Regions from separate parts of the Paenibacillus sp. 1-18 genome, predicted to be linked through region 2. Evidence: riboswitches for the same ligand, from Rfam matches in the RefSeq annotation. Region 2 holds a riboswitch; the other holds the start of a gene.

Region 1 (16,576 bases), on a different contig from region 2:
GCCGACGCTGGGCAGGTTTTTTGGTGACAGTCGTAGTCTCGGGAGCCATCGGATACGGTGTGAATGAAGCTTGCATTTTGCTGGTTCATCTTTTGCCTGCACGCGTGGCCTTCTTAATCGCATGCTGTATTGCCGGAGCGGTTGTACTGGTATGTTACCTGATCCTGCTGGTTGTGCTGGGTGTGCTTCGCAGAGACGAGCTCGGCAATTATCCACGTATATTGCAAAAGGTACTGCGTCCGCTGATGCGTCTTCAGCGTGAGTCTTCAGGACAACAAGGCTAAGAAGCATAGATAGCTTTCGGCTTTGTTAGTGGAAAGGCCGCAGGCTGGCATGGGTGTCGTGGGCCATTGCTGTTTTTTGGATGCTATGGCGATGCTCATGCCGCATAGCAAATAACAGTGGTCGTCTTGGCTCGCTCAGATGCCCGAGCGTGGAGCCTGCCTGAAACCAGTCGTAACGGGGAATTGGATCATAAGCCGTATCCGACCAGACGGCGTTCAATTCCGGGCTGTACAGACGTTGTCCTGGCAGTAGCCATTCATGGGCTAAAAGCGTTGCGCTCTCTTTCGGAGAATGCAACGCTTTTTGTTCGTTCGGGGTAAACAGTCCGGGCCAATAGTCGCTACGAGAACCCGTATGCGGCACGCTGGCAACGAATGCTGACACTTGATCCAGCACCTGCTGGTGACCGAACAGGATGGCATAAAGACTTTTCCCAAAGCCAATTCGCTCGTCCAGATGGCCAAAACGCTCCATCACAAGTCCTGCGAGTCCGCCGTTCAACCCAAGTGGGAATATCACCTGGTTGAGCTGAAGCCAATCATGCAAATAAAAGCCAGGCTTGTGCATTACAAATTTTTGAAAATAAGGATCTTTTACAACGCGCCCCTCAATATAGTTTTGTTCGTTAATAATGAGAGCAACGGTCAATAGAGAGCTATCCCGCCAAGCCCAGAAGCGTTCCCAAAAGGGTCTCATGAATGGCGATACGTGAAAATAGGGCAATAAATGAAAGCAGCTTCGCCCCAAATGACGGCTGTGCATGTAAAGTTGCAGCTGCGGATAAGCATCCTGAAAAATAAGGGCGTTGCAGCGCTCCAGTAGCCGATATAGCCACTCCTTTTCCTGCTCGTTGAACAGATTGCCGATCAGGCTGCCTTTGAGATCGGTCATATTATAACCGCCATTACGAGAAACGAGATGAGCCAATAGTGCCCAATGCAATTCCGGATAGCCACGATAGCATTCGAGGTAAGCTGCAGTTCGTGTGATGTTGCTGCGGTTCTCGTGCGCAGTAGCGTTCTTGATCTGCTCCAGCAGCTCACAGTCTGTTTCGCATAAGGGCATATTCAGAGAAGAGGGGCGCGTAGCTGGTCCGTTCGTCATCATTAGCGCTTCAGCTTCATCCATTGCGGCCTGTGCGGCATGATAATCCCATGGCAGCTCACGCAGTGGATAACGCAACTTGCGGGATTCAGTCCAGGCCGCCCGTTTGCCCTCCCAAGCCTCCTCCGCAACACGCGGAACAGAACCGAGTAGCTTTAGCCCGCCTTGAAGCTGCTTTGTTGCTACATGGAACCATTCGGTGAGAGACATGTCTTGATAACCTCCTTTCACGGTATTCAGATTCACTCCGGTATATGCATTAGTATGCCCAAAACCGTACTTGTCTTATCAAAAGCGTTGTTTAGCGTTACAATAGAGGAGTAAGCTCTTTTTTACAACCGAATCTAAGGAGGAAAAATGTATGCAAAAAATCGTCTCTCATGAAGACTTTAATAAGGCAATATCAACTTCTGGCGTAACCGTGGCTGTGTTTAAGGCGGACTGGTGTGGGGATTGCCATTTTATTGATCCGTTTATGCCTGATGTAGAGCAACAATATGCAGACAAGCTTACATTAATTGAAATTGATGTAGAGCAGGCCGAAAGCGTCAGCCAAGAGCAAAATGTGTTGGGTATTCCCAGCTTTATCGCTTACAGCGAAGGGCGCGAGCTGGTACGTCTGGTCAACAGACTGCGTAAATCCCGTGAAGAAATCGAGCAATTTTTGGATCGGGCTGTTGAAGTTCACGCTAACCTGGCCAAATAATGGATGCAGTATATGCATGACTCCGAAGGGAACCATAATCATCAAGACAATCAGAAAACCGCCTCCTGATAAAGGAGGCGGTTTTCTTACGGACACGTTCACATTTTGTCAACAAAACGCGTATGTCAAGGAACGATATATCAGTTATAATTACTTTAAGTGATCATTTCACAACATATATAGTGAATAAATATTATATTTGGAAGGATACGGGTGAGTTCTTTGAATAACAAAATCAGAATATTAAAGTGGCTGGCACTCGTAACATGTATTGTCATGTTTTTGGCTACCTTCGGTGGAGGTGTTGTGACGCGGACCGATTCGGGACTGGGCTGTGGACGGGACTTCCCGCTTTGCAATGGTAAGCTGGTTCCGGCACATACGATCGCATCCCTTATTGAGTTCTCTCATCGCTCCGTAAGTGCCATGGCCGGGATTCTTTCTATCGCCTCATTTGTCGGCTTTTTGCTGTTTATGAAGCACCGGAAGGATTTGCAGCTATTCTCGCTGTTAACGCTCATGTTTGTCATCATACAAGGTGCGATGGGGGCGTTGGCTGTCGTCTTCTCCCAATCGGCGGCAGTCATGGGACTTCATTTTGGCTTTGCGCTTATTGCATTTGCCAGTGCGACCATGATGACGCTGGGGGCCTGGCAGGAGCATGCGGATTCACGCTACACCCCGCGTCTGATTCCTGGGTCTGTCAGTCGGGGCTTTCGTAACTTTATATGGCTATCGACGATTTATACCTATATTGCTATCTATTCAGGGGCGTTGCTCAGTCACTCGGTCATCCAGAAGGTTATAAATATCGGGGGCTTTATATCTCCACTGCTGCTTCATCAGATATCAGCCGGTCTGCTGTTCGTCATTATCTTGGCCGTGGGTCACTACTCATACCGCTATCACCCGAATCACCGGGACATTCGTACATTGGGAGCTGTTTCGGTACTGCTAATAACACTCCAGGTCATTATTGGAATTAGCTTGCTGTACGTTACCAGACCTGAAATTTACATGTTTGTCGTGCTAGGACATATGCTGGTGATTGCATCGTTGTTCTCCATTTTGGTTTATCTGAGTTATCGTGTATGGCAATTGTCGCCGGATCGCAACCTTGTTCCGGCGCAAATCCAACGTACCTAAGCATTTCTTGGATAGTCAAACGGATATTTTGCCCAAGGGGCGTTTAAACACGTATAATAGCATATAAGAAACAAACCAGGCCCACGAGTTTCTCGAGGGCTTGATTTGCTTAGGAGGAGTCGTCAGTTGATCTACCAGAATTTGCGCCAATTCATTGAAGCGCTGCGTAAAGAAAATCATCTTAAAATTATAGAAGCGCCTGTCGATCCTTATTTGGAGCTGGCCGAGATCCATCGGAGAGTGATTGAGGAAGAAGGACCGGCACTACTGTTCACGAATGTAAAAGGAACTCCTTTTCCGGTAGCTAGTAATCTGTTTGGTACGAATCGTCGTGTAGACATGGCTTTTGGTCCTCGTCCGGAGCAATTGATGGATGCGATTGTTGGAGCGACCAAAACCCTGCTTCCACCTACCCCCAAAGCTTTATGGAATGAACGTGGCCTCATTAAGGACATGCTAAAAGTAGGACTGAAAACGGTATCCCATAGCGAGGCTCCTATATTGGGAGTTCGGCGGACAGAGGCTCCGCTGGCTCCACTGCCTAGAGTCACGAGTTGGCATGAGGATGGAGGACCGTTCATTACGCTTCCGCTCGTATATACCGAAAAGCCGGGGCATTCCAAGGATCATAATCTCGGTATGTACCGTATTCAGATTTATGATGATCAGACGACAGGAATTCACTGGCAAATTCATAAAGGCGGCGGCTTTCATTATCATGAAGCCGAGCTGCGTAATGAGCCATTGCCTACAACGATAATCATCGGTGGACCGCCTGCTCTGATTGCATCTGCGATTGCTCCGGCACCGGAGAACCTGCCTGAGCTGTTGCTGGCCTCGCTTATCATGGGAGGCAAGCTGCCGATGACAGAAGACCCGCTTGGTGGTCACCGGATTCCGGCAGAGGCCGAATTTGCGATCAGTGGCTATGTACCGCCTCATGAACGCCGTCCGGAAGGACCGTTTGGCGATCATTTTGGCTACTACTCATTACAGCATGATTTCCCTGTATTTCATGTCAAGCATATGTATCACCGCAAGGATGCTATATATCCGGCAACCATTGTAGGTAAACCACGTCAGGAGGATTACTATCTCGGCGAATTTTTACAGCGTCTGTTGTCGCCTGCCTATCCGCTTGTGATGCCCTCAGTCAAGTCCTTGTGGGCTTATGCCGAAACGGGCGTACATGCGCTGGCAGCGGCCGTTGTGCGTGAAAGCTACTCCCGTGAAGCGCTGGTATCTGGCTTTACCATTTTGGGCCAAGGCCAATTGTCATTAACCAAATTCCTGATGCTGACAGATCGGGTTATTGATTTATCCGATTTTAACCTGCTGCTGGAAACGATTCTGGAGCGATTTAATCCAGCAAGGGATTTGTTCATTTTCAATCATACGTCCCACGATACACTTGATTATACGGGCCGCAAGCTGAATCACGGCAGTAAAGCGATTCTGATGGGCGTAGGCGAGCCGATACGTGAATTGCCTCGTACCTATGAGGGAGGAGACCTGCCGGGTATTCGTGAAATTAAGCCGTACTGCGGAGGCTGCCTTGTTGTATCAGGTGCGTCCTTTGAGCAAGAGCCAGAATTGGCAGCGCGTGTATTGGAGCGATTAGCTGCGGGTGAGCAAGAATGGCCGCTCGTCTTTATCGTGGACGATGCCAAAGAAGTGGTTCGCTCCCAAGCCTCGTTCCTGTGGACGGTATTCACACGCTTTAACCCGGCTACGGATATGTACGCCGACAGCGAAGTGCGTTTGCATCACCTGAACTATAAGCTGCCGATTGTAGTGGATGCGCGTATGAAGCCAGGCTACCCTGATGAAGTGTTGCCACGTGAGGATATTGTTAAGCTTGTAGATCAACGGTGGACGAGTTATTTCGCTTGACGCCCTAATTCATTGAACAACCGGATTTTACATTCATAAGGAGGCGTGAGCATGATACGCAAGCTGCTGGGCGAGCCGCCACGTGTGAGCAAGGGCGTCCTGCTGGATGCCATGAATAGCATGTCAGACATGTTAAACCTGCTGGAGCGGCAAATTCAGGCCAGTGGTGATCCGACCCACGATTTTCGTAAAGCAGATATTTTGACACGCGGTCTGATGTCCTCTCTGGACGAGCTGGAGCAGAGCCATCATGCTGCCGCCTTTTTCCGTATGAAAGTGAAGGCCGGATACGCTGAAGATATGAGCGAGGATGAAAAATCCGATTATGCATTGTATGTTTTCTTTTACAAGGATGGGTTTGTGCGAGTATTCTCCATTCTGGATAAGCTGGGTAACTGGATGAATGATCTGTATGATTTAAAAACGGGGCAGTATAAGGCGCATTATTCGTATTTTACCGTGCTGCGGCAGCTCAAGTACCTCAAAATGCATCCTGTATTGACCGATAATTTGATTGATATTAAGGACACATACACCGATGCCATCAATCGCCTGCGTAAGCGGCGAAATACGGAGATACACTATATGAATACGGAAATGCAGGATGATCTCTGGCAACGGCATCGTGCTTTGTACGGCAAAATACAACTGGAAGATCTGGATCATCATCTGGAGGATTTGCAGCAGGGCTTGGATATGGTGTGCCGGTCGTTAACAAACGTTTTTTCTTATACAGCGAAACAATGGGAGAACCGGGCAGTGCGTCCATAATTATGTTAGAAAATATCCTTTGACAAAGCTATGTAAACTATCTATACTGAAATCTAGTTTCAGAAAAATGCTTGAATTATGATTCTAAATACAAACTTAACGAACAGCTAAGGCTGGAGTTTAACATATTTTTCTTATCCAGAGAGGTGGAGGGACTGGCCCGATGAAGCCCGGCAACCCGTTTTTTCCCGGTATAACACACCGGGAGGGAACATGATGGTGCTAATTCCTACAAAACCGCTAGAGTTATAGCGTTTTTGACAGATGAGAAAAGGTTCGCATAGCGGGGCCCTTTTCATTCTGTGAAAGGGGCTCTTTTTGTATAAATCGCTTAATTTGTGTACACAAATTGAGCGATTATACATCCTAGAGATGAAAGCTGATTAAAAGGATAAGGAAGAGTAGAGGGGGTCGCAGCACGTTGATAGAGCTTAAGCAATTAACCAAGCATTATGGCAAAGGGAACCGACGCGTTAGTGCGCTGTCCGGGTTGAACCTTTCTATAAAGCGTGGAGAAATATTTGGAGTTATTGGTCACTCCGGAGCAGGGAAAAGCACGCTGATTCGCTGTATTAATTTATTGGAACGGCCCACTTCAGGTGAAGTATGGGTGGATGATGTCAATCTCACCACTGTGAGTCAAGCCCAGTTACAGAAGCAGCGCCGAAAAATCGGAATGATTTTTCAGCATTTTAATTTATTATCATCGGCGACGGTATATGACAATATTGCATTTCCGTTGCGTCTGGTGAACACGCCCAAGCAGCAGGTGGACAAGAAAGTTCGAGAATTGCTGGAACTCGTTGGGCTGGAGGAACACAGTGGAAAATACCCTTCACAGCTTTCAGGGGGACAGAAGCAGCGGGTAGGTATTGCGCGGGCGCTTGCCAGTGATCCTCATGTGCTGCTGTGTGACGAGGCTACCTCAGCGCTTGATCCGCAGACGACAGGGTCGATTCTGAAATTGCTATTGGATATTAACCAGCGCTTTAATTTAACTATCGTGCTGATTACGCATGAAATGCATGTCATTCAAAGCATATGTGATCGAGTCGGCGTGATTCATCAGGGCGACATTGTGGAGCAGGGGCCGGTGGCGGAAGTATTCTTGAAGCCACAGCATCAGGTTACCAAGGACTTTATCCAACGGGAGTCTGAGCATGCCGAGGAATTGCAAGCAGCAATTGCGGCCGCGGGTGGCGGCGAATCGGCACAGGTAGTACGAATTTCCTTCTTGGGCAGCAAAACGTACGATGCGATTCTTTCGCGTACGGCCCGTAAGACCGGCGTTGATTTTGCGATTTTGCAGGGAACCATCTCCACCATCAAAAACGTACCCTATGGACAGCTCATCGTTCGTTTTGAAGGAAATCAGGAGGATATTGAGCATACGCTGCGTGAAGTGTCCGGGCAAGGACTTGATGTGGAGGTGATCGGACAATGAGCGAACTCGATTTTTCGCAAGTGAGTTGGGAAGAACTGTGGAATTCTACGGTGGAGACCCTTCAGATGCTTGGGGCATCCGCGCTGTTCACTTTTATTATTGGCTTGCCGCTTGGTATACTATTGTTTCTGGCGAGCCGCTCTTCGTTGACTCTGATGAAGGTGGTATACATTGTACTATCATTTATCGTTAACATTCTGCGTTCTGTACCATTTATCATTTTGATCGTTGCACTTATTCCTTTTACACGATCGTTGGTAGGTACCTCGACCGGGGTGCTGGGTACCATTCCGCCATTGGTCATCGGGGCTGCCCCTTTCTTCGCACGTCTTGTCGAAACATCGCTGCGTGAAGTGGACAAGGGCGTCATTGAGGCCGCGCAAGCTATGGGCGCCTCAACTGGGCAAATCATCCGCCGGGTGCTGTTGCGTGAGGCACTGCCGGGATTGCTCGCCGCATTAACTATTACCGTCGTTACACTCGTATCCTATACGGCGATGTCCGGTATGATCGGGGGCGGTGGTCTGGGTACGCTGGCTATCAACTACGGTTATTACCGTTATGAAACGGCTGTAATGATCGTTGCCGTCGTGCTGATGGTCGTACTGGTACAACTGCTGCAAATGGCAGGGGATCGTCTGGTACGGCATTATACTCGAAAATAGGGAAACCATATAGATATCCTTATTGATCAGGCATCTGAATCCTGAACATTACAAACTATTGGAGGGGTAATAACATGAAGAAATGGGTATTGGCCGTATTAAGCTTGGCATTAATTGCGGTGCTGGCTGCTTGCGGCACGAAGAGCACGACATCTGATGCATCAAAAACAACTGGAAATACGGGCGGTGCACCACGCGAAGTTGAGCTGAAAGTAGGCGCTTCTCCTGTGCCGCATGCGGAAATTTTGGAATCGATCAAACCTCAGCTGGAAAAAGAGGGCATTCGTCTTCAAGTCGTTCAGTTTAACGATTACGTACAACCCAACGTACAGTTGTTCGACAAGCAGCTGGATGCTAACTTCTATCAACATGTACCTTACCTGAATGTAATGAACAAAGAGCGTAAAATGAATCTGGTGTCTGTAGGTGCCGTTCATCTGGAGCCATTCGGTATCTACTCCCAAAAATATAAAAAACTTGATGAAATTCCAGATGGCGCAACCGTAGCTATTCCGAACGATGCAACCAATGAAGGTCGTGCATTGCTGCTGTTAGCCAAACAAGGTCTGATCAAGCTGAAAGACGAAAGCAATATCGAAGCTACAGTAAATGATATTACTGAAAACCCGAAAAAATTGGATTTCAAAACTTTGGAAGCGGCAATGCTGCCACGTCAGTTGCCTGAAGTGGACATTGCACTGATCAACACGAACTATGCTCTGGAAGCAAATCTGAATCCAACCAAGGATGCATTGGCACTGGAAGACAAGGATTCTCCATATGCGAACGTTTTGGTTGCACGTCCTGATAATAAAGATTCCGAAGCGATTCAAAAGCTGATGAAAGCTTTGCAATCAGCGGAAGTTAAAAAATTCATTGAAGATAAATATCAAGGCGCGATTATCCCGGCATTTTAAGTAGGGAGTGTAAGCGCGTTGAACAACGCAAACCCCAGATCTCTTGAACAAGAGGACTGGGGTTTCTTTTTTCCTGGAGTTGTAGGCGAAGCCTAAATATTTTATACTTGGGGGTGACCGTTCTCTGTGAAGAGGAGGAAAACTGTTGAGAGACAAAGTCGCACTCATAACAGGCAGTGCCAAAGGTTTAGGTAAGATGACCGCTCTGCGTCTGGCTGATGAAGGCTGTGATATTGCACTGAATTATGTGCATAGTCAAGCTGAAGCCGATGAGCTAAAGCGGGTGATCCAGTCTAAAGGAGTACGCTGCCTTTCTTTACAAGGAGATATCTCCATTCAGGAGGATATCACGAGGCTGATCAGCGAGGTCGAGGATCGGCTGGGCGGTGTAGATATTATGGTGAACAATGCCGGACCGTTCATCCGGGAACGCCGTCTGTTTGCGGATTACAGTGTAGCCGAGATTCATGCCATGATACAGGGAAATCTGGTCGGTACCATGCTGCTGGATCATCTGGTATTGCCTCATATGCGTAGCCGGCAATGGGGACGTATTATTCATTTTGGCTTTGGTCATGCTGGAGAAGCGAGGGCTTGGCCGCATCGTGCTGCCTATGCAGCCGCCAAGGTGGGGCTGGTGTCTTTCACAAAGTCACTGGCTGTGGAGGAAGCTCCGTATGGCATTACGGTAAATATGATTTGTCCCGGGGATATCCGGGGAGCGAATAAGGAAATGTCTATCGCCGACGTCATCGGCATGCAGGATAAAGAGACACCACGTGGACGTCCGGGGAGTGGAGAGGACATTGCACGAGTGATCGCCTATTTGTGTCAGGAACACTCGGATTTTATAACAGGCAATATTATGGATGTGTCGGGAGGGCTGGACCCGATTCGGCCGACCATTTAAGAGTTGGATTCGGTAGATGCAGTACACAAAAAAGAGTCTTGAGCTTCGTTACCGAAGTCAAGACTCTCATGATCATTATGCAACAAGCATTAGAATACTTGTACCACTTCTTGGACGCCGTCGACTTCTTCGAGAAGAGCGCGCTCAATCCCTGCTTTCAGCGTGATTGTGGAACTTGGGCAACTACCGCAAGCGCCTACCAGCTTCAGCTTAACGATGCCGTCTTCAACGTCAACCAGCTCAACGTCACCGCCATCGCGTTGCAGGAACGGACGGAGCTTATCCAGTACATCTGCTACTTCGTCATACATTTGAACGCTTTGTGTTTCGCTCATTAGAATTCAACTCCTTTCCTATACCTTATTTATTATATTACAAAGCGGGCCAAATTAAAATGCCCGTCAGCCAAAGCAGGTGAAAAAATGTTAAGACCTATCATCGAATTTTGCACCAGTAATATGCATTTTGGCACCGATGAAATTATGTCCAGGCTGGAGCAAAATCCAGATTATGATGTAATCGAATACGGCTGTCTTAGCAATTGTGGTCAGTGTAATGCTGAACCCTATGCGATGGTCAACGGCGAGATTGTTTCCGCAGATTCAGCAGAGCTGCTGTATGAAGTGATTATAAACAAGATCAAGGAAGCCGAAGCATGGGATCAGCTTGATTTGGATTGAAATGCAAGAAGACCTGCTCCGAGAGCGGGTCTTCTTGTGATTATATAGACATTGGGTCAGCCAAAATGGCGTTTGGACTTCCAGAGCACACCGCTCTTAAGCAGGCGCGGTACACGCCCACGCAATGAGGTGCTACCCATAAAGCCATAGCCGAACCCCGCCTTCTTGCCAAGTGCGCCTAATGTGCCGCGCAGCTTCAGAGGATGAGGGTGAGGCGTTTGGCCCTTCCACAGGTCGCGTACAATGTGTGCAATCTGCTCGCCCTGCACCTCTGCCGCCTGGGCGCTTGGCGAGTAGGGAAGACTGGCACAATCCCCAACCACGTACACCTCGGGATGATCCGGTATCTGATAATATTCGTTGAGCACGATGCGGCCCTGTGGGTCTTTAGGAACGGCCAAATCCTGCACCATTTTTACCGGTTGAATCCCGGCGGTCCATACAACTGCATCGGTTACAATCTGCTCGTCATGGTTGTAAATAGCCCCCGGTTCAATACGGGAAACCGCAACATGGTTGAGTGCATTTACTTGGTGCTCCTTGAACCACGCGTGTACGTAGGCAGACAAACGTTGCGGAAATGCCGACAGCACCCGCTCGCCCCGATCCATAATGGTAATATTTAAATCTGAACGGCTTTCACGTAATTCCGCAGCAATTTCAACACCGCTCAGACCGCCGCCTACAATATGAACATGTCCATAAGGCTTGATTTCATTCAAGCGCAGATACGTTTGACGGGTATGGTTAAAAGACTGGATCGTGCAGCTATACTCTTCAGCCCCTGGTGTATTGTGAAAACGGTCCGTACAGCCCAGCGCAATCACAAGCTGATCATAGAGCAAAGGCTCGCCATCCTGAAAATGGACGATTTTATTCTCCAAATCCATTGAGGTGACTTCCCCATATTTGCGAATCAGACGCTGCTCATCGGGAAAATGCACTCGCAAATCAAAATCAGATACCGTACCCGCCGCGAGAGCGTAGTATTCTGTTTTCAACCCCTGAAAGGGCATCCGGTCCACTAAAATAAGTTGAACATCGTCGGGAATGTGTTTGTCCAGCAATTCTTTGGCAATGGTAAGGCCGCCGTAGCCGCCCCCCAGAATAACGAAATTTTTCATCAAAATCCGCCGTCCTTTCGCTGCCGTGTCCCCGGCAAATGGTCTGGAGCCTCATCAGAAAAGCAAGTTCGTCTTCTCGCCGTATCAAGATTTGTTACGTAAAAGTTAATTAACGTCTTACTCCGGCGACATACGAATTCAACACTCCGATCAGACACGAGTTTATTATTGTTGTAAAACCCGGAGTCTGGTCCGCCTGTGGCAGGCAAACCAGAGTATTCCGAGACAGCTTGACGCTGCATGGTGTGAGTAGTGGGGATGAAATGCTCGCGGGAAATTTGAATCCAAAAATACATGTAATTGAGAATTTCTAATCGAAAACTTCAATTTCGTTATAGAAGGTATCCCGTTCAACCGGGATGCGTCCTGCACCTTTGACCAGCCAAATCAGCTCTTTACGGGTCAAACCGGCTGGAGTCAATGCACCAGCGGCATGGCTGATTTGCTCGCGCACAATCGTGCCATGGACGTCCGAGGCGCCGAACGTAAGCGCGACCTGCGTCAATTGCGGGCCAATATTAATGAAGTAGGCTTTAACATGATCGATATTGTCCAGCATCAGGCGGCTGATCGCAATGGTTTTGAGATCCTCATAAGCGGAATTGCGGCGCATGATGTTGGCATTTTTGCTTTTCGGCTGCATAGATAGTGGAATGAATACCATGAATCCGTTCGTTTCGTCCTGCAATTCACGAATTTGCAGCATATGCTCAATACGATCCTGATACGATTCGACCGAACCGTACAGCATGGTCGTATGGGTTCTCATGCCGAGATTGTGAGCCGTGCGATGTACTTCCAGATAGCGGTCCACGTTGGCCTTGGAAACATGCATTTTCTTGCGATATTCGTCGGACAAAATTTCTGCGCCACCGCCTGTCAGCGTTTTAAGCCCAGCCTTTTGCAGTTCCTGAAGCACCTCTTTGATACTCAAGCCGCTAATACGTGTGAAAAAATCAATTTCTGCCGCAGTATAGGCTTTCAGTGTAACGTTAGGATATTTTTCATTTAGCGCCTTCAATGAGTCTACATAGTATTGGAAAGGCACATGATTATTATGACCGCCGACGATATGGAATTCTCTTACACCCGGATGAATATGCTGCTCTACATAATCAATCATTTCCTGCCCGGACAACGTATAAGAGCCGTCCTCCCCCTGATCCTTGCGGAAATTGCAGAACGCGCAGCGCGCTTCGCATACATTGGTGAAGTACAGGCTCATGTTTTCAATAAAATAAACCTTTTTTCCGTTTTTGCGTAAATTCGCTTCGTTAGCCAACTGACCCAGTGTGAGAATATCGTCAGTTTCATACAAATATATACCGTCTTCAAGGTTCAAACGAATCCCGTTCTGTACCTTTTCTACAATCTCCGCCATTCTGCGGTCTGTAAAGGGTGTAACTAATGTGGACATGCCCATTCCTCCTTCAAGTTGCTCTGTGCGAGGCTGTCCGCTTTGATCAGCGGCGTAAGCGCTTGATGCACACAGGATGTCCCGTTCCGTCGGTACGAACCCGGCAGCGCGGATATATGATATGTGAAAAATGTTACAATGCCAGGCTACAATGATGAATGTCTCAAAACATCGCCATTGAAATGACAAATTTCCGACAGTTTCTTTTACACACTCTTCACCTATTATAAACCTCACCACACAGGTGATCAATACAAATGAGTATAAAAACAGGTCTTTTATCCCGTAGGGGAAGGACATTCCATGACTTGAGCACCTGCAAATAGTGGAGTATACTGAAGGAGAATATGAAGTAAAAGAGGAGGATGGAGCCATGATTAACATCACCGATTCCGCTGCTGAACGCTTGAAGGAAATGCTGGAGCAGCAGGAAACGCCGAATATGTTTTTGCGTCTGGGTGTTACGCCAGGTGGATGTACCGGATTTTCGTACGCCATGGGCTTTGACGACAATGAGACAGATCAGGATATATATATGAACGTACAGGATATGAAAGTAGTAGTGGAAAAAGAAAGCATTCGCTACCTGGACGGACTGGAAATCGACTTTGAAGAATCCGGGATGTCTGGCGGCTTCACGATTCATAACCCGAATGCCGTAGCTACATGTGGCTGTGGTTCAAGCTTCCGTACACGTGATGATGCAGGGAAGCCAAGCGAAGAGCCTTGTTAGTCGAAAAATAATGAGCATCAATAATCCAAGAATCTGTGTTTCAGGATTGCTAATTTTTCCCTCCATAAACGATATAGTTTCTACTATAACGTTATGGAGTTTTTTTTATGAGTTAAAGAAGTTTGAAAAGCGGATATAGATATAGCCGTCAGGCTGACTTTAGGAGCGCATAGGATTTTATAGTTCAGTATATAAAAAACTTGGAAGTATTTCTGCGGGAAGACTAAAAATATGATTTTTCAAGAAAAGTATTCCATTAAGATTTATAGAGTGGTATCCTAAACCTAGGACTATTTACTTATCATTTACAGAGGTGCAGATACATATGATTGAAAGCCACATTAAAGAAGGGCTTAGTAAGGCTTATGCAATCGCGGTAGCCCATAAAGCCGGAATGAATTTTGCGCGTCCTGATTTTGACTACGGTTTTGATGGTATATTTAGAGATATCCAAAATGTTAACGGAAGATATTGCGACAATGGTTGGAGCATTGATATTCAGCTTAAAGCCACAATAAACGTTCTATATGAAAAAGATTACATTAAATATGACTTGGAAGCTAAAAACTATAATGATCTTGTTGCTACTGAAGTGGGTGCTCCTAGAATGTTAGTGCTTTTTGTACTTCCTAAGGATCAAGATCAGTGGTTAAATATAACCGAAGACGGAACTATTTTGAAGAATTGTGCTTGGTGGTATTCTTTAAAGGGTTTGGAACCAACTAAAAATGCAAACACTGTCAGGGTGAGTATTCCCAAAGAACAATTGCTAACAGAGGTATCTTTGAGGCAAATAATGAATAAAGTAAAAACGGGTGAAGATATATGAAACCTAGCCTAATTAAATTGAGGAATATTATGAATTATTTGGATAGAAAAGGATGGAGTCTTAATGAAGAGTTTCCTAATCCCAATGTTTTTGTCTTCTCTCGTGAAATTCAAAATTCTGAACCCATCACTCTTTTATTACCTGCAAAAGAATCTTTTGTAGATTTTCAACAACGTATTTACTCGGCTTTAAATACTTTAAGTACTATAGAAAATAGGAGTAGCGAATTAATAATAAAGGATATAAATAGCTACGAATCGGACGCTGATAAACTAGAAATTAGGGTCATTTCTTCATTTGCTTCGGATGGTTCTATACCTTTAAGTTATGCTTCTAATTTAATAAAAGGGCTAAAGAATTTAATCGTCTCGGCTGCTTATACTGAAGAATATCCTCAAAGGGCTTTTAAGAGAGCTTCCCAAAAAGCGATTGGTTATAGTAACTTTTTTAAATTAGGCCAAACTGCCCATGGAAGTTACATTGTAACTGTAGAATCAGGATCGTTAATTAACGATGACGTTGAAATCATTATAGAAGAGAATACAGCAATTACAGAGCCCTTTTCAAGAAGAGTAATGAAAAGAATTCATAAATCAATTCACCAAATCGAAAGTTTTAATGATACTGAGAACAAGCTCGACGATTTAGTCGAAAGAGGCTATAATGAAGGTTTAAATGCAAATATATGTGAAGCACTACTATCGCTTTATGCCGAAGATGAGCCGATAAAACTGGAGTCTAAGATAAGATATTCAAAAATGATTGAAAATTCTGAGAAACTACCAGATGTTATTACTTTAGATTCTTCTGATTATCATATTATTAAAGCAATAGCTGAGGCACTGAGGGAGAAGAAACCAGAAGACGTTGAAATTGAAGGTTTTATTTCTAAATTATCATCTAATTCTGGATCAGCCTACGGAACTATAAATATTTCAACCATGTATGATAATAAAAAGCATAGTGTAAAAGTAGAATTGATCGAAGATGATTATAAACGTGCATGTGATGCTCATAAAAATGAAAAACAGGTTAAAATTACTGGTGTTGTAGATACAACAGGAAAAACTTGGGAAGTTATGGACTTGAAAAAGTTCCAGGTCTTAGGTTGATGTATCTGTACAAATTGAACTCTAGGAAAAATTAACGAAAAGGACCGATAACATTAATGGTCCTTTTTGTTGTTTTCCAATGCTAATAATTCTGATATATCATCAATTTCCAGTGCATCCGCAATTTTCACAAGCGTTTTAAGATTTATTTGTTCGCGAATGTTACGTGACATTTCAGAGATAGCAGCCTGACGAACACCCGATAGTTCGGAAAGTTGGGTTTGCGTAAGTCCCCGTTGTGTCATAACTTCGTTCAATTTAACCCGAATCGTTCTCATATGTACACCACCCTCCAATCCATTATATCCAATATACGAATATCCGTAAAATAAATCTTGACTCTATACTAAAAGTCGTATATGTTATTACTAATAAACGTATATACGAATTAGAGTATAAATTTGTGATAATCAATACATAAATAAATCTGTGCTGCAAAGGGAAGGAGAGTAATTATTTATGAACGAATCGGTTAAATTGAAAAGAGCTACCATGGTCTATGGACCTGATGATGATCCTCATATGTATGAATTATTTGAGGGAGTCCTGTATGGACGTAGCTATTTCTTTTATCTTGAAAAAGGGATATTGTGTCTGCGGCATGTACGCAAGGTAGAACAGGAGGATCATCCGCATCTTTATGTGGATGGGGAAAGCGGGGGGCTCCAACTGGCGAAGAATGTACAACGTGAGATTATGGAAGTCGTTACAGAGTTGATCGAGCGTTTACGCAGAAAGGATGGATTAACGTTTTTACTGGATGAACTGCTATGGTTGCACGATCGAAGTCACATTGAACTTGACCTTATTAAAACAAAGTGACACTTCACGACTAGTATT
Region 2 (16,576 bases):
GCTTATTTTATTTGATCGTATTATATACGGGACCGCAGGCTGTGAACTACATATGGCCGCTTGGGATGTTGTTAGGGGCAGCCTTGGGTTTATTCTGGCTGGCGTTTAATGTGATTTTTTTCGAAGTCACAGACCGGGTAAGCCGTGATCATTTTAACGGTTGGGTGGGTTTGCTTGGCTCGTTTTCTGGTATTGTGGGTCCTTGGCTGTCAGGCTGGATTATTGCCCGAATGGAGGATGATGCGGGCTATCGCGTAATTTTTAGCATTTCCCTGGCGTTTTATGTCGTGGGGGTGGTGTTAAGTTTCTTTCTTCGTAAGCGCAAGCCGACAGGAAAGTACAATTGGAAGGAGCCCAAGCAACGATTGTCACAAAAAGGAAGTATGTGGCGCCCATTGTCGTTATCCCTTGTTGCACAGGGCATCCGCGAAGGCGTTTTTGCCTTTCTGATTACACTGCTTGTATATGTGGTTACACAGCAGGAGTGGAAGCTGGCGCAATTTTCACTTATTACGTCAGGTGTTTCGTTTTTCAGCTTTTGGGCTGCTGGCAAATGGCTCAAGCCACACTATCGCTCGGTCGGTATGCTGCTGGGTGCCGTGCTGCTGGTGATTGTATTACTGCCTTTATTGTGGCGCATGGAGTATAGGACACTATTGATCATGGGGATTGGCACCGCCTTGTTCATACCCTTGTATTTAATCCCTATGATCTCTGCGAGCTTTGATCTCATGGGGACGAGTGAAGGAGATGCCAACCAGAGAGTCGAGCTTGTTGTATTGCGTGAGCTATGCCTTATGGTCGGCCGATTGACTGGAACGTTAATTTTTTTGGGTGTATTAAGTATTAGCAAGGCTCCTGCTGCGATGATCTGGTTGTTAATTGGACTAGCGTTAATGCCGGTGGGCGGATGGTTTTTTATGCGAAATGTGCTAAAAATGGAGCAAAAAACAAAGCAAGGCACATCTCATTCCAATACAAGACGCTGGCATAAGCAAACAGAATAGTCTGAAAAGACTATACAAAACCTCCAAATCCCGCTTTAGACGTGGATAGGAAGGAGGTTTATCGCGTTCCATATGATTAAGCCAGTGGCTTCGTTGTTTCGGGCGCCGGAAATTCAAAATGCTTGGCATCCGTATGCTCGAATATGCGTACACCGAGACGGCTGGCAGATTGAAATAGTCCTTGGGCTAACTGAAATGGATTAACCTCGGCATCTTCGTGTGTATATAGTGCTGCCGGTTTTCGAAAAGGAAACCTGGCAGCCACCTGCTGCTCATCCCAGTATTCCACTGGGAATCCAAACCGGGTTAGCTGTTTGTACTCTTCCTGGAGCACCTGTACATCCTCCGTTGTACTCGCATAGTACAGGCTGCTGCGTCGAATAAAGGAAGGATTGATATCCAGTGTGGCAGCCAGCTTTTCCAACTGATCCAGAGCGTCCTTGCACATACGGTAAAACAGCACACCGTTAGTCTCACCAAACGTATTGATGAATGAGGTCAAGGTCTTGTCATTGCTATATTGCAGCAATCCGGTATTCGCCGAAGAACTTCCATGTACCAGCTTGCGCTTGTCAATAACCACAGTGTCTACATTCCGCTCTCCCAACAGTCTGGAGCAAAGTGAGCCACTCATCCCGCCCCCGATGATCAATACATCACAATTCAAATCCTCTGCCAAAGGTGAAAAGTCCAGCGTCTGCTCCAGAGTACTCGACCAAAACGTATTTCCACTAATCAGTTCCATAAAATAGAACTCCTTTTAGGCAATATGTAGTATCTCATATATGTCGTACATAGTATTTCGCGAAACGGACAAGATAACCAGCGTGCAACAAATCATTTAAGGAGGCACAGACTATGCAATCTATGAACATGCAACCTTTGACTGGCAAAGAGCTGGAGTACATCGTGGACTCCATTTCTAATGAAGAACTTTTGCTCAAGCAATGTGCGGCGACAGCAGCGTCTATTCAGCAGCCAGCCATTCAACAAGCCTGCTTGCAGTTCGCGAGAACACACGAACACCACTTGAACCTGCTCTTCAACGCTCTTCAACAGCACCAACAGCTTGCTCCTATGCAACCGCAGCAGTAATTTAGCATCCACCAATAAAGGAGGTATGACAGGATGTATCCACAGAACAATATGTCATTTATGCCCGAAGAAGACTTGCTCCATACCATTCTTGCTGATATGAAACGTACAGTTGGGGAGTATACAACGGCGACTACCGAATCCAATTGTCAATCTGTACGCCAGCTGTTTACCGACCTTACGAACGATACGCTTCGTCTGCAAGGTGATTTGTACCGTCTGATGAGTCAGAACAATATGTATTCTGCCTCGTCCAAGGCACTGCGCGTCGATTTGGATAAACAAATTCAAGAGGCTCGCAAGACTCAACAGGAATGCCAACAGTTCATTCAGCAAAAATCGTCCTCTGCAGGAGGATATGGTCAGCCTATGCATCAACAGGGACAGCCTTCTCATCAACACAACCCTTATTATATGTAAACGGGTTACTTTAGTTTTGAAGCAATTCCATTAACAGCCGTCCGTCTCCTGGGTTTACCGGGGCGGACGGTTTTTCTTTGCAGGTTTAAAGTACGTATTGTATGATGTATAGTAATCTCTTTTGATGGAGGCCTTATTAAAATGACAGAACTGGATGATTTGAAATTGAAAGTACTGGAATTGTTAAAAGAAGATGCAAGAAGAACACCGACTTTGCTGGCTACTATGCTGGGGGTTGACGAGCAGGATGTACGCAAATCAATTAGAGAGCTTGAAGATCAGCATGTGATTGTCAAATACGCCGCTGTGGTCAATTGGGATAAAGTCGACGACGAGAAGGTTACTGCTTTGATCGAAGTACAGATTACACCTGAGCGTGGGAGAGGCTTTGAAGGCATTGCCGAACGGATCTATTTGTATCCGCAGGTTAAATCGGTTTATCTCATGTCCGGGGCATACGACTTGCTGGTGGAAGTTGAAGGCCGTAACCTCCGCGAGGTTGCGAATTTTGTGTCGGAAAAGCTGTCGCCTATTGACTCGGTATTGTCCACCAAGACCAATTTTACGCTTAAAAAATACAAGCAGGACGGAATTATCTTTGAGGACCATCAGGATGATAACCGTCTGATGATTTCGCCGTAAAGGAAGATCATAATGAATCTCAAATCAGAAGCATTTACCGATAGCAACAAAGCTATGAGTTCCTATTTGTCTCCGCTGGTACGCGAAATTCCGTCTTCGGGCATTCGTAAGTTTTTTGATTTGGTGGGTAGCAACAAGGATATTATTACCCTTGGAGTAGGGGAACCGGATTTCACAACCCCTTGGCATATGCGGGAAGCCTGCGTCTATTCATTGGAGCGAGGCTTTACCAGCTATACGTCCAATGCGGGAACACCAGAATTGCGTGAAGCGATTAGTGAATATCTGAATGAGCAATTTGAAGTCCGTTATGATCCGAAAAATGAAATTATTGTGACGGTTGGTGGCAGTGAGGCGATTGATCTTGCCTTGCGTGCATTAATCGTACCCGGCGACGAAATTCTCGTTCCTGAGCCATGCTACATTTCATATTCTCCTATCACTGCGATTGGGGGCGGGGTTCCGGTAGGTATTGAAACGTTCGCCAAGGATGAATTTAAGCTGACCGCTGAGGCATTGGAGGCAAAAATTACACCTAAATCCAAGGTGCTGATTTTATGCTATCCGAGCAATCCGACCGGAGCTACGATGACTTATGAAGATTGGCTCCCGATTGCCGAACTCGTGGAAAAGCATGATTTAATCGTTATTTCTGATGAAATTTATGCCGAATTGAATTATGGCGATAAGCATGTCAGCTTTGCTTCTATGCCGGGTATGATGGATCGTACGATTCTCGTCAGTGGTTTTTCCAAAGCCTTTGCCATGACGGGCTGGCGTATTGGATATACATGTGGGCATCCTGACCTGATTGCTGCTATGCTCAAAATCCACCAGTACACCGTTATGTGCGCACCCTCCATGGGACAAGTTGCGGCACTGGAAGGCCTACGGAATGGTTTGGGTGAAAAGGACCGGATGGTGGAAGCCTATAATCAGCGTCGCCGTCTGATGGTTGAGGGGTTTCGTGAGATTGGTCTGGAATGTCACGAGCCGCGAGGGGCTTTCTATGTTTTCCCTAGTATTCAAAGTACGGGACTGAGTTCGGATGAATTTGCGCAGCGCCTTTTGACAGAGGCAAAGGTTGCAGCTGTACCGGGGAATGTGTTCGGTCTGGGAGGCGAAGGCTACCTTCGTTGTTCCTATGCGACCTCTGTCGGTCAGCTGACGGAAGCACTGGATCGGATCGGTCATTTTGTAGAAAAAGTAAGAAGAGAAGGTTAAAATTATTTTTTTATGGTTAAATCATAGAGAATAGTCTTTTATTTCTAAATTTATATGCTATAATTTGAAATCGAAAGCAGGAAGTTCAATTTTTCAATTGCAGGAGGAGTGCTTATGTCATATGTTGGATATCATTCATCGCGTTCAATAGGACACGACATTTCCCTGGAAGATGAAATTTTGCTTCTGCGCAATGAGATGACACGGACGTTTCAGGAAGAGCAGTCCTTCACCTCTGATCTTGTTATCGAGATCAGCTGCAAGCTCGATTTGAAAATCAATGAATACATGAAGCTGTATGGTACGGAGTGCAAGGTGTGACCCTGTGCATTCAGCCGAAGGTATGAGAAGGCCGCAGGGCCTTCTTTTTTTGCGTTTACAACTTATGATATATTAGTGGCATGGAAGAGGGGGCGTACAGATGAGAGCAGGGATAAGAAGGCTGACACCATTGATGATCGGAATGCTGGCACTCGTACTATTGGCCGGATGTGGCGGTCGGGATAAGGACAGCTTTTCCATTTTTATAATGGATAAAGGGGATGCTTCAGTCGTTCGGGATGAGCTGACACAAAAGCTTAAGGCTAAGCTGGGCGAACAGGCTCCCAACATCGAGATTTCAGTCAGCCCGCTGTATAATCAGCAGAAGCTGGTCGTTGAATATGCTGCTGGAGAGCATGATCTGTTTATTTTACCGGAAGAGGATATGAAGCTGTACGGACAGAATGGTTCAAATCTGCCGTTGGATGACGCCTTTGACAAGAATACGTATACTCGGGGTGTGTTCGAAGGAGGCGTATTTAAGAAGAAGGCGCAGGGAGAAGAAGGAACAGATGTGATCATGGAAACTCATTTGTTTGGAATTCCGGTGGAGCAGATGAAGATGTTTAAGGATTTAAAATATAACTCAAAAACATTATTTGCTACCGTGCCGCCACGCACCAGCAATAAGGAAGAAGCCATTAAGGTGCTGAAAGCACTTACGGAATGATAAGGGGGATGGAGTACGATGGGGATTTATACGAGAACAGGTGATGAGGGACAAACTTCGGTAATCGGAGGTCGGGTATCCAAAGATGATGACCGTGTAGAGGCATACGGCACAATCGACGAGCTGAACAGCTTTGTAGGACAAGCAATCAGCTTTGCCGAAGGAGAAACGTTTGCGGATATTCGGGCCCAATTGGAGGAAATACAGCAGGAGTTGTTTGATTGCGGCTCGGATTTGGCATTTGTCAAAATAAATGAAAGCAAATATAAGGTGAAGGACGAGCTGGCAGAGCGGCTGGAAGGCTGGATTGATACATGTCAGGAGGAAAACCCGAAGGTGGAGCGGTTTATTATACCGGGAGGTAGTACATTATCCTCAACCCTTCATATTTGTCGTACGGTTTGTCGACGCGCGGAACGCCGGGCTGTCACACTGGGTAAGCACACAGAAATTAATCCTGCGGTACGTCGGTATTTGAACCGTCTTTCTGATTATTTCTTTGTCGTGGCCCGCACAGCGAATGTGCGTCAGGGTGTACCCGATGTCGAATATGTGCGGAGCAAAAAAGTGTTCCGCAAATAAGGAGGCAACCGGGAATTTGTGATGAGCTTGTACTATGAACCTATCGTGTATATGATTCCTCCTGAAGAGGAAGGAATGCTGTTGAAGACGATTTTACAGAAAAGAATGAACATTTCACGTAAGCTGATTTCCAAGCTCAAGCTGACAGAGCAAGGGATTATGCTGAACGGGACACGAGTGTATATCAGCGTAAAGGTAAAGGCTGGAGATCGGGTGGAAATTCGGATGGAGCGCGAGCGTTCCGATGATATTTTACCCGAACCGATTCCTTTTGACATTTTGTATGAGGATGAGCATCTGCTGGTCGTAAACAAGGCGGCGGGAATCATTGTTCATCCGACTCATGGACATTACACCGGTACATTGGCTAACGGAGTTGTCCATTATTGGCAGTCCAAGGGAGAGCTGTTCCGGTTCCGCCCCGTTCATCGTCTCGATCAGGAGACGACAGGTGTGCTCGTTGTAGCTAAAAATCCGTATGTACACCAGCACATTTCTGAGCAGATGATTGCGGGAACGGTGGATAAGCGCTATACGGCCTTGGTGCACGGGCGCCCTGAGCAACAGGAAGGACGCGTGGATGGGCCGATTGACCGTAACCCAGATGATCCGCATTTGAGAATGGTGACTCCAAATGGTTATCCTGCTTTGACGCTGTATAAGCTGGAGGAAGCTTGGGATGAAGGAAGCCGTATCGGTCTGAAATTGGAATCCGGGCGTACGCACCAAATTCGTGTACATATGACGTACATCGGCTGTCCTTTGATCGGAGATAAAATGTACCGGGCTATACCGGATGACGCAGCGTCTCGTGAGCAATATGAGCAGCTTGATGCCCGGATGCCTCGACAAGCGCTGCATGCCTCAGAGCTGTCCTTGGTGCACCCTGCGACAGGGGAGCGACTAACGTTCTATGCTCCTCTACCGACTGATATGGCCGAAATGCAGGGGCTGTTAAGAAACAAAATGGAGGATTAACCTAACGATGAACCAACTAAAAATATACCAGTATTCCAAATGCAGCACCTGCCGTAATGCAGTAAAATGGCTGCAAAACAAGGGACATGAGACAGAACTGATTCCTATTTTTGAACAACCGCCCGGACCGGAGGAACTGGAAGACTTGATCAGTAAAAGCGGGCTGGAGCTCAAGAAATTTTTCAATACCAGCGGTGAGGTATATAAGGAGCTAAAATTGAAGGACAAGCTCGGAGACATGAGCCGTGAAGAGCAAATTTCGCTTTTATCTTCGAATGGAAGGTTGATCAAGCGCCCCATCGTAACAGATGGGAGCAAAGTAACGGTAGGCTTCAGAGAGGAAACATTTGAGGAGGCATGGGGGGCTCAATAACGCCCAATTCCGTTCCGCGATGTGGTATACTGTTGGGGTTAAATAATATGAATGAATGGGAGCAATACAATCTGTGACACAACGTAATGAACAATCCATAATGCTGGTTGATGGCATGGCCCTGCTATTCCGCGCTTATTATGCAACTGCCGCAAACGGCTATATCCGTCGCACAAAAGCTGGAGTGCCAACGAACGCCATATATGGTTTTATTCGATATTTTTGGGATGCTGTCCAAACGTTTAATCCTACCCATGTTATCTGCTGCTGGGATATGGGCGGAACGACCTTTCGCGGGGAGCATTTTGCTGCGTACAAGGGAAATCGAGCCGACGCGCCGGATGATTTGATTCCTCAATTTGCGTTGATTCGTGAAGTGACGGACAGTCTCGGTATTCCCAACATTGGAGCAGAAGGCTTTGAAGCGGATGATTGTATCGGTACGCTTGCGCGCCATTATACGCAAAATGAAAACATGGATGTGATGGTTCTCTCAGGAGATCATGATTTACTCCAATTGGTGGATGAGCGGACACGGGTCATCATTATGAAAAAAGGCCACGGCAATTATATGGTGTATACCCCAGAGACGCTGTTGGCTGAAAAAGGACTTAAGCCGCGCCAAGTGGTGGACCTCAAAGGCTTAATGGGGGATGCGAGCGACAATTACCCGGGGGTACGCGGTATTGGTGAGAAAACAGCGCTCAAGCTCGTACAGGAATATGACTCCATTGAAGGAATTCTGGCGAACCTGGATCAGTTGACGCCATCGGTGCGCAAAAAGATTGAGAGTGATCTGGATATGCTGCATCTTTCACGCAAGCTTGCTGAAATTCATTGTAATGTACCTGTAGCGTGTACTTTGGATAGCTGTCTGCTGACACTGGATCATGTGCAAATTGTCGACAAGTTTGAGCAGCTTGAAATGAAAAGCTTATGTACGTTGATGGGTGTTGCCATCGGATCATAATGAGGCAGGTATGCTTCATAGGTATATTCAGGAATAGTACATGTAAGGATGCTGGCGTTTGAAACGTTAGCATCTTTTTTTGTGTATATAGGCATTAGCAGAGATTCATTCATGTGAAGGATTATATACAATTGTGAACAGGGGATTGACCTTGGGAGCGTTTCAGGTGAATATAGTGTAGAGGGAAACGGACTACGATTGAGAGGGGACAACAGAAGCAATGACAGTATTGGGAGCAATTGAAGCAGGCGGTACCAAATTTGTATGTGGAATTGGCAATGAACGGGGAGAGGTACTGGAGCGTGCCAGCTTTCCAACAACCACGCCAGCGGAAACGATGGAGAATGTCATTTCATTTTTTGAAGGAAAGGGTATTGAAGCACTGGGAGTAGGGTCATTTGGACCGATTGACCCTATCGAGGGTAGTGATACATACGGCTATATTACGACAACACCCAAGCCGTATTGGGGGAATTACAATCTGATTGGCAAGCTGAAAGAGCATTTTGATGTACCTATGGGATTTGACACCGATGTGAACGGAGCAGCATTAGGTGAATCCATCTGGGGCGCAGCCAAGGGAATGGATAGCTGTCTGTATATTACGATAGGTACAGGCATTGGGGCAGGTGCTTTGGTTGGAGGTAAACTGATTCATGGATTATCTCACCCAGAGATGGGACACATTCTGGTGCGTCGTCATCCAGAGGATACTTATGAGGGTACATGCCCTTATCACGGAGATTGTCTGGAAGGACTGGCAGCGGGTCCTGCGCTCGAAAAAAGATGGAAGGTTAAGGGACATGAGCTTTCTGTTGATCACCCGGCCTGGGAAATGGAAGCGTATTATCTCGCACAGGCTTTGATGAGCTATGTATTAATCCTGTCACCGCAAAAGATTATTATGGGCGGAGGAGTAATGAAGCAAGAGCAGTTGTTCCCGCTCATTCGTAGCAAGCTTCAAGAGCTATTGAACGGCTACGTACAGCATCCGAGTCTGACTGCGGACATTGAACAATACATCGTAAGCCCGGGATTGGGCGACAATGCCGGATTGTGCGGTGCTCTTGCTTTGGCAAAGGAAAAGCTAAATCTTTGAGAATTTTTGGGTTGACGACGCTCCAAGGTATGGTTATCATATAGGCAACAGCATAGTACGGCTCAAAAAGGGAAGCACCTTTCTTGCGAATACGCAGGATAGGTGCTTTTTTGTGTTTTTGCGTTGTGCGGACTGTAATCAACGATACACAGGGAGGAATAAATATGGAGATTGCATTTTTGAACCGCTTGTCCAAACGGAATGAACATGGCTATGAGAGCTTTGCCCAGGTATGGATTGGGCAACATGAAGGGATATGGAGTGCCGGCTGGAGTACGCATCATGGCTTGGATGAAAGCACCGATGATCTATGGTATGAGGGAAGCTTGTGGCAAGAATTGCTGCATGTGTACCGCCATGAGTTGGCGCTCAAAATGGCTGAGGGCTACAGACCTTTGATCAATGGGGTTTTTCATGATCAAGAGGGAGGAGCAGGACGAGGACAAACCCAGCAAAAGCTGTATTGTTATAGCGATTTATATCCGCGTGATGATGTATATGAGCAATTAACGATGTGGAGAAGGCAAAAGGCAGCCGCCGAGCGCAAGGCCCCTTATTTTATCGCTACGAATCGCCTGCTTCGACTCATTAGCGTTTATCTTCCCCATACGGAAGAGGAATTGCTGGAGCTACCCGGTATGGGCCAGGGGAAGGTGACGCAATATGCGAAAGAGCTATTGGCTATTACGACACAAAATGACCGGGCAACACCATTTCCACTGAGTTGGGTAACGGAGGCACTGGAAGAAGAAGTTTTTTTATCATGGATGTATAAACAAAAAGAAAATCAGTACAGACAGGAGCTGAATAAATTTAGCCTGACAAAAACGATTATTGAAGGTATTTCAGAAGACCTTTCACTGGAGCAAATCGGGATGAAAGCAGGCTTGCATCGTAGAGAGATGATCGAGGCTGTAGAGCATTTGGACAGGGATGGATTTGATATGGAGAAGTTGATCCGTAAGGAACTGGTGAACGTATCCGAGGAAGAGCAGGCAGCCATCTGGTCTGCCTATGAGGAGTTGGGGGACACGCTGCTCAAGCCCGTCATGCTGCAAGTGTATGGAGAAGAGAAGGCGGCAGACACGGGACTGGATCAAGTTTATGACCGTATGCGCCTAATCCGTATCCGTTACCGCCATCAGGAGACATCAGATCGACATGTAGGATAACCTACTACAAATCGAAAGCACGGCTTATTCGCCGAAAGGCATAATAGGTCACGGGCTTTTTTTGAAAAAAAGTTAAGCGATTGTGTGGGGGGAATTACGTAGCAATACAACAAAGCAGCAGCTATATCCTGAATAGATACGGCTGCTGCCTTGGTCATTCTTTTCTTTTCAAACCCAATCCTTCTTGCGGAAAATGCAGAACATACTGACACCTAGCGCCACCATAATACCTATGACAACAAAATAACCATAACGTGTATGAAGCTCAGGCATATTATCGAAATTCATCCCATATATTCCGGTAATAACCGTCAATGGCATAAATACGGTCGTAATTGCCGTGAACACGCGCATAATTTCGTTAGCACGGTTGGCAATACTGGATTGATAAGCTTCTCGAAGGTTACCCATCAAGTCGCGATAAGTTTCGAAAGTCTCCGAAATTTTCACAGCATTTTCATAAATGTCGCTAAAGTATTTTTGCAATTGATCGTCGATGAGTCGTAAATCTCGTTTGTTCAGGGTGTTAATGACTTCCTTTTGCGGACCCAGCACTTTTTTCAGCCACAGAATCTCACTGCGCAAGCCGATGATTTCATTCAAATGCGACTTTTTCGTATGCATTAGAATATCTTCTTCCAGCTTTTCAATGCGAACTTCAATCCGGTCACCAACCAAAAAATAATTATCAACAATCAAGTCGATCAACAGATACATAAAGCGGTCCGGCTGGCTTACTTCTTGCTCCCAAAGCATAGGCTTAAGGGTGCGAAGCTCATTGATTTTTTGCTTGGTCACCGTAATGATAAAATGACGGCCGAGAAAAATGTTCAAAGCACGCAAAAATATTTCTTCATCATCAAAACGAATACTGTTTACAACGATAAAATAATGGCTTTCATAAATTTCAATCTTCGGGCGCTGCTCTTCTTCACTCAAACAGTCCTCGACCGCAAGATCATGCATGGAGAATAAAGGCTGGAGCACTGCCAGATCATCGACATCAGCATCAATCCAATAAAAGCCTTCTGCTGGTGCAGTAAGCGCCATTTCAATTTCTTCGACAGGGGTAAAAACCCCGTTGTTTACCAAACGGATTTTCATATTTGTCACTCCTTATGCTCCGTCGCAACGGAAATACGTGTACCTTAAGCATAAGGAATGGACTCAGTTAGCCAGTTAGCCGGTTCGGGTAAGCGTGCATTCCCATCAAAAGCCGAGGGCTTTTGGAGCATGCAGAGCCTGGCGTCCCGTCTTTCGGCAAGCTGAAGTCATTCCTATGCTGTTGTTCAGGGATCGCCGCCTATTCGGACTCGGGTCGCCTTCCATTCCGGATTCACCTCACAAATGTTCTTTTTTAGGTTGCCACAGTATCGCAGAAAACACTCAAAATTTGCACTGTTGCTCTATATTTGTGCCTATTAGCACTTGTATAGTATAACGCTCGGCCTACGGCCTTTCAAGCGCAAAATCATGGGCTGAATCAGCAGCAATGACAAGAGCTTCAATGATAAGAGTGGGATGATTTAACCTATGGAAAAGGCAGACAAAATGTGAATGAAGGACACAAATTTACAAGTCCCATCTTGACGAAGCCCAGCCGATGCATTAAAGTGTTTAAAAAAAAGAACTTTGTGAACCTAAAATGAATATAGCGAAATCTTATCAAGAGCAGGTGGAGGGACTAGCCCGATGATACCCGGCAACCGGCGATTCTAATCGCACGGTGCTAATTCTTGCAGGACGTGCGCTTTGTATAAAAGCGTACTGCCCTGACAGATGAGAGAGGCGCATATGGATACAAATATGACCTTTCTCTAACTGAGAAAGGTCTTTTTATTATATGCCCGGCATCTCAACAGACGATTTTCGCAAAACTTACCGAACAAGGAGTGAGTTATATGCCGATTAAGATTCCGGACACACTACCTGCCAAGGAAGTGCTGGAGGGCGAAAATATTTTCGTAATGGATGAAAGCCTGGCCTATCACCAGGATATTCGTCCGTTGCGCATCGCCATTTTGAATTTGATGCCTACAAAAGAGACAACAGAAACCCAACTGTTACGACTCGTCGGCAATACCCCGCTGCAAGTAGACGTTACATTGGTACACATGAAGTCCCATGTATCCAAAAATACATCACAAGAATATTTGAATATGTTTTATAAAACGTTTGACGAGATCAAGAACAGCCGTTTTGACGGCATGGTTATTACGGGCGCCCCGGTAGAACAGCTTGAGTTTGAAGATGTGAACTACTGGGAAGAAATCCAGCAAATTTTTGAATGGACGAAAAAAAATGTCACTTCGACCATGCATATCTGTTGGGCCTCACAGGCAGGTCTATACCACCATTTCGGTGTTCCCAAATACGGACTCGACTTCAAATGCTTTGGTGTATTTCCACACACGGTTATTAAGCCTAAGGTGAAGCTGTTACGCGGCTTCGATGAACTTTTTTATGCTCCTCATTCCCGGCATACAGAGGTTCGACGGGAGGATATTGATCGCATTGCCGAATTAGAGGTTTTATCCGAATCCGAGGAAGCCGGCGTGTATCTGGTCGCCACGTGTGATGGTAAACAAATTTTTGTAACTGGTCATTCTGAATACGATCCGCTCTCGCTGAAATGGGAATACGATCGTGATGTGGCCAAAGGATTGGATATTGAAGTCCCCAAAAACTATTTTCCCAATGATGATCCTGAACTCACACCGCCCTCTATATGGCGTGCGCATGCCAATTTATTATTTTCTAATTGGCTTAACTATTATGTATACCAAGAAACGCCTTACGATATCGGGCCCCAGATTTAAAAAGGGGCTTAAACTTTACCTTACCGCAGCAACACCTTGCAGTAGTGAAGCAGTATAGTGTTTGATCATCCATTTGTGCAGCGTAGGTTACAACATCCAATATGGAAGTTAATGGGAGGGTTCATATGAGTGAGAAGCAGTGGAAAATCGAAAGCAGATTGGCGCAGATCGGTTCAGTAGAAGAGCCAGTAACCGGGGCTATTAATTATCCGATTTATCAAGCTACGGCGTTCCGCCATCCTCGTCTAGGTCAAAGCACAGGTTTTGATTACATTCGGACGACCAATCCGACGCGAAAGATACTGGAAGAGGCTTCAGCTGTATTGGAATCTGGTGATGCAGGCTTTGCATGCAGTTCCGGCATGGCGGCGCTGCAAACGGTGTTTGCTTTATTTGGACAGGGAGATCATCTCATCGTATCGTTGGATCTCTATGGCGGGACATATCGTTTGCTGGAGCGCATTTTATCTAAATTCGGTGTGACGGCAAGTTATGTGGATACAAACGATCTTGAAGCACTCCAACAGTCATGCCGACCGAATACTAAAGCTGTATTCATAGAAACGCCTACGAACCCATTGATGATGATTACTGATATTCGAGCGGTGGCTGAATGGGCATCACAACGTAAGTTGCTTACCATTGTAGACAATACGCTGCTAACACCATATTTCCAGCGTCCCTTGGAACTGGGTGCCGATATTGTGGTACATAGCGCAACCAAATATTTGGGTGGACACAATGATGTACTGGCAGGTTTGATCGTAACCAAGGGCAGAGAGCTGTCGGACGAAATTTCCTTCCTTCATAATTCTATAGGAGCTGTGCTTTCCCCAAGCGACAGCTACCAATTAATGAAGGGCATGAAAACGCTGGCGTTGCGTATGGATCGACATGAGCATAATGCGACGGTACTTGCTAACTATTTATTGACTCACCCTGCAGTGGCGGAAGTATTTTATCCGGGGCTCGAAGGTCATCCGGGTCGTGAGATACAAAACAAACAATCCAGCGGCAACACAGGTATTTTCTCCTTTAAATTAAAGGATGCTCGCTATGTGGAGCCCTTGCTTCGTCATATTAAGTTGATTGCCTTTGCCGAAAGTCTGGGCGGGGTGGAATCGCTGATGACCTATCCTGCGGTGCAGACGCATGCCGATATACCAGCAGAAATTCGGGATGCAGTGGGGGTAGATGACAGGCTGCTGCGTTTCTCAGTAGGTATCGAGCATACAGACGATTTAATTGAAGATTTGCGTTCGGCCTTAGAAGCGGCACGTCAAGAAGTTGAAGGAGGGGAGTAGCAATGATTGAGGATGCAAGGAAAATCGAGCAAACTCTGATTAAGGAGCGGAAATTCGCTACCAAGCTGCTGCATTTCGGCTCTGAAATAGACAGTGTAACAGGAGCTTCCAGTGTTCCCATCTATCAGGCTTCTACCTTTCACCATCATGATATCTTTAACCCACCACAGCATGACTATAGCCGTTCCAGTAATCCGACACGACAGGCTTTGGAAGACTATATCGCCCTCTTAGAAGGCGGAGCCAGAGGTTTTGCCTTTGCATCCGGCATGGCAGCCATTTCTACTGTATTTATGCTTCTGTCCGCTGGAGACCATGTCATTGTTTCGGAGGACGTATATGGAGGAACGTATCGACTGCTGACCTCTATACTGAAACGGATGAATATCGAAACGACCTTTGTCGATATGACGGACATCAACCTTGTAAAAGAGGCCTTGCAGGACAATACAAAGGCTGTGTATATAGAAACCCCGTCCAATCCTACACTCAAAATTACTGATATAGCAGGATTAGCCTCTTGGGCACAGGACAATGGACTTTTGACGCTGCTGGACAATACGTTTATGACACCTTATTATCAGCGTCCGATTGAACAGGGGGTCGATATTGTCCTGCACAGTGCGACCAAGTTTCTCGGTGGACACAGCGATGTGCTGGCAGGGCTTGCGGTAGCACGTACCGGATCGTTGGGAAGACAAATCAAGCAGCTCCAAAACGGGATGGGGACTGTGCTGGCCCCACAAGAGTCATGGTTGCTCATGCGCGGCATGAAGACGCTGGAAGCCCGGATGGCACACAGTGAAAAAAGCGCGGCAAAGCTTGCGAACTGGCTGAACGAGCGGGCCGATATTCAGGCAGTATACTATCCGGGGCTGGAGAATCATCCGGGGCGTGCTGTTCATGAGAGCCAATCCAGCGGCTACGGTGCCGTTATTTCCTTTGATGTAGGTTCTGGTGAGCGGGCAAAAGAAGTCCTCAGTCGTGTGCGTATTCCAATTGTTGCGGTGAGTTTGGGAGCTGTAGAAAGCATCCTGTCGTACCCGGCGATGATGTCACATGCGGCTATGCCGCATAGTGTACGTCTGGAGCGTGGAATTACGGACGGACTACTTCGTTTCTCTGTAGGACTGGAGGATATTGACGACCTGATCAGCGATTTGAACGAAGCGCTCCGCTAGAGCATCAGTACCACAGCAGCATCTTGGCGTTTACATGCAAAGGAAGCGAATTATGTAAAGTCCTAAACAGCAAGTTTCCAGTATTTCAGGAGGCTTGCTGTTTTCTATAGCATGACATGAAGAACAGTGTGAAAAAACGCATATTTCTCAAGGTGAAAAGCAGAAAGAAGCGGGAATAAGTATGGTTCCTTACCTAAAGATATGTTAGTATTATCAATAGGTTTTACTATGCTAAATAGCACAGACAACATACAAGGCTAGTCATGAACATACATTACGGCAGGGTTCGAACGCAGGTTTGTGAAAGCATTCTCGTTCATAAGTCCTGTCTTTCATTTCGTCGCCCTGTGAAAGCGAAGGAGGATACACCATGAGTGTAATCGACCATATTTTAGATAAAGCCCTGCGCGGCGAACGCCTGAATTTAGAGGATACCGTTGCTTTGTTCGAATCAGACGAGGTAGAGAAAATCGGTCATGCGGCGAATAAAGTCATGAATCGCATGCATCCGAATCCTGTAAAAACCTTCGTCATCGGACGAAATATTAACTACACGAACGTGTGCGACGTATATTGTCGTTTTTGTGCTTTTTACCGCAGACCGGGTTCAGATGAAGGTTACGTTCTACCGGATGAGGTCATCTTTCAGAAGATCAAGGAAACGCAGGATGTAGGAGGCACCGAGATTCTGATGCAAGGCGGTGTAAATCCGAATCTGC

The links. Region 2 has a riboswitch for S-adenosylmethionine ahead of metA (homoserine O-acetyltransferase MetA). Riboswitches for the same ligand answer to the same signal wherever they lie in the genome.
Region 1: it holds a riboswitch for S-adenosylmethionine, as region 2 does, so the genes downstream of both, L693_RS0122055 (methionine ABC transporter ATP-binding protein) here and metA (homoserine O-acetyltransferase MetA) in region 2, are expected to answer to the same signal.

What each region holds. Positions count from the first base shown of each region.
Region 1 is NZ_ASSB01000337.1:38,760-55,335, forward strand. Features, by position in the region: gene L693_RS0122025 (putative polysaccharide biosynthesis protein) at 1-284, shown strand, start outside; gene L693_RS0122030 (DUF2515 family protein) at 310-1,599, opposite strand; gene L693_RS0122035 (thioredoxin family protein) at 1,751-2,095, shown strand; gene L693_RS0122040 (COX15/CtaA family protein) at 2,309-3,241, shown strand; gene L693_RS0122045 (UbiD family decarboxylase) at 3,368-5,134, shown strand; gene L693_RS0122050 (Cthe_2314 family HEPN domain-containing protein) at 5,186-5,905, shown strand; SAM riboswitch class I at 6,037-6,176, shown strand; gene L693_RS0122055 (methionine ABC transporter ATP-binding protein) at 6,327-7,349, shown strand; gene L693_RS0122060 (methionine ABC transporter permease) at 7,346-8,014, shown strand; gene L693_RS0122065 (MetQ/NlpA family ABC transporter substrate-binding protein) at 8,089-8,931, shown strand; gene L693_RS0122070 (SDR family oxidoreductase) at 9,077-9,841, shown strand; gene L693_RS0122075 (NifU family protein) at 9,931-10,176, opposite strand; gene L693_RS0122080 (YuzB family protein) at 10,264-10,521, shown strand; gene L693_RS0122085 (NAD(P)/FAD-dependent oxidoreductase) at 10,578-11,645, opposite strand; gene mqnE (aminofutalosine synthase MqnE) at 11,956-13,062, opposite strand; gene L693_RS0122095 (HesB/IscA family protein) at 13,436-13,795, shown strand; gene L693_RS0122100 (DUF4365 domain-containing protein) at 14,121-14,624, shown strand; gene L693_RS0122105 (hypothetical protein) at 14,654-15,736, shown strand; gene L693_RS0122110 (helix-turn-helix domain-containing protein) at 15,790-16,014, opposite strand; gene L693_RS0122115 (hypothetical protein) at 16,196-16,558, shown strand.
Region 2 is NZ_ASSB01000063.1:11,236-27,811, forward strand. Features, by position in the region: gene L693_RS0103945 (MFS transporter) at 1-1,007, shown strand, start outside; partial or broken gene L693_RS0103950 (NAD(P)/FAD-dependent oxidoreductase) at 1,117-1,752, opposite strand; gene L693_RS0103955 (hypothetical protein) at 1,866-2,102, shown strand; gene L693_RS0103960 (spore coat protein) at 2,136-2,522, shown strand; gene L693_RS0103965 (Lrp/AsnC family transcriptional regulator) at 2,664-3,164, shown strand; gene L693_RS0103970 (aminotransferase class I/II-fold pyridoxal phosphate-dependent enzyme) at 3,177-4,388, shown strand; gene L693_RS0103975 (aspartyl-phosphate phosphatase Spo0E family protein) at 4,503-4,709, shown strand; gene L693_RS0103980 (hypothetical protein) at 4,810-5,379, shown strand; gene L693_RS0103985 (cob(I)yrinic acid a,c-diamide adenosyltransferase) at 5,398-5,961, shown strand; gene L693_RS0103990 (RluA family pseudouridine synthase) at 5,983-6,939, shown strand; gene L693_RS0103995 (arsenate reductase family protein) at 6,947-7,312, shown strand; gene L693_RS0104000 (5'-3' exonuclease) at 7,386-8,282, shown strand; gene L693_RS0104005 (ROK family protein) at 8,503-9,381, shown strand; gene L693_RS0104010 (HRDC domain-containing protein) at 9,546-10,553, shown strand; gene corA (magnesium/cobalt transporter CorA) at 10,722-11,657, opposite strand; SAM riboswitch class I at 12,213-12,339, shown strand; gene metA (homoserine O-acetyltransferase MetA) at 12,455-13,372, shown strand; gene L693_RS0104025 (PLP-dependent transferase) at 13,498-14,676, shown strand; gene L693_RS0104030 (aminotransferase class I/II-fold pyridoxal phosphate-dependent enzyme) at 14,679-15,857, shown strand; gene mqnC (cyclic dehypoxanthinyl futalosine synthase) at 16,228-16,576, shown strand, end outside.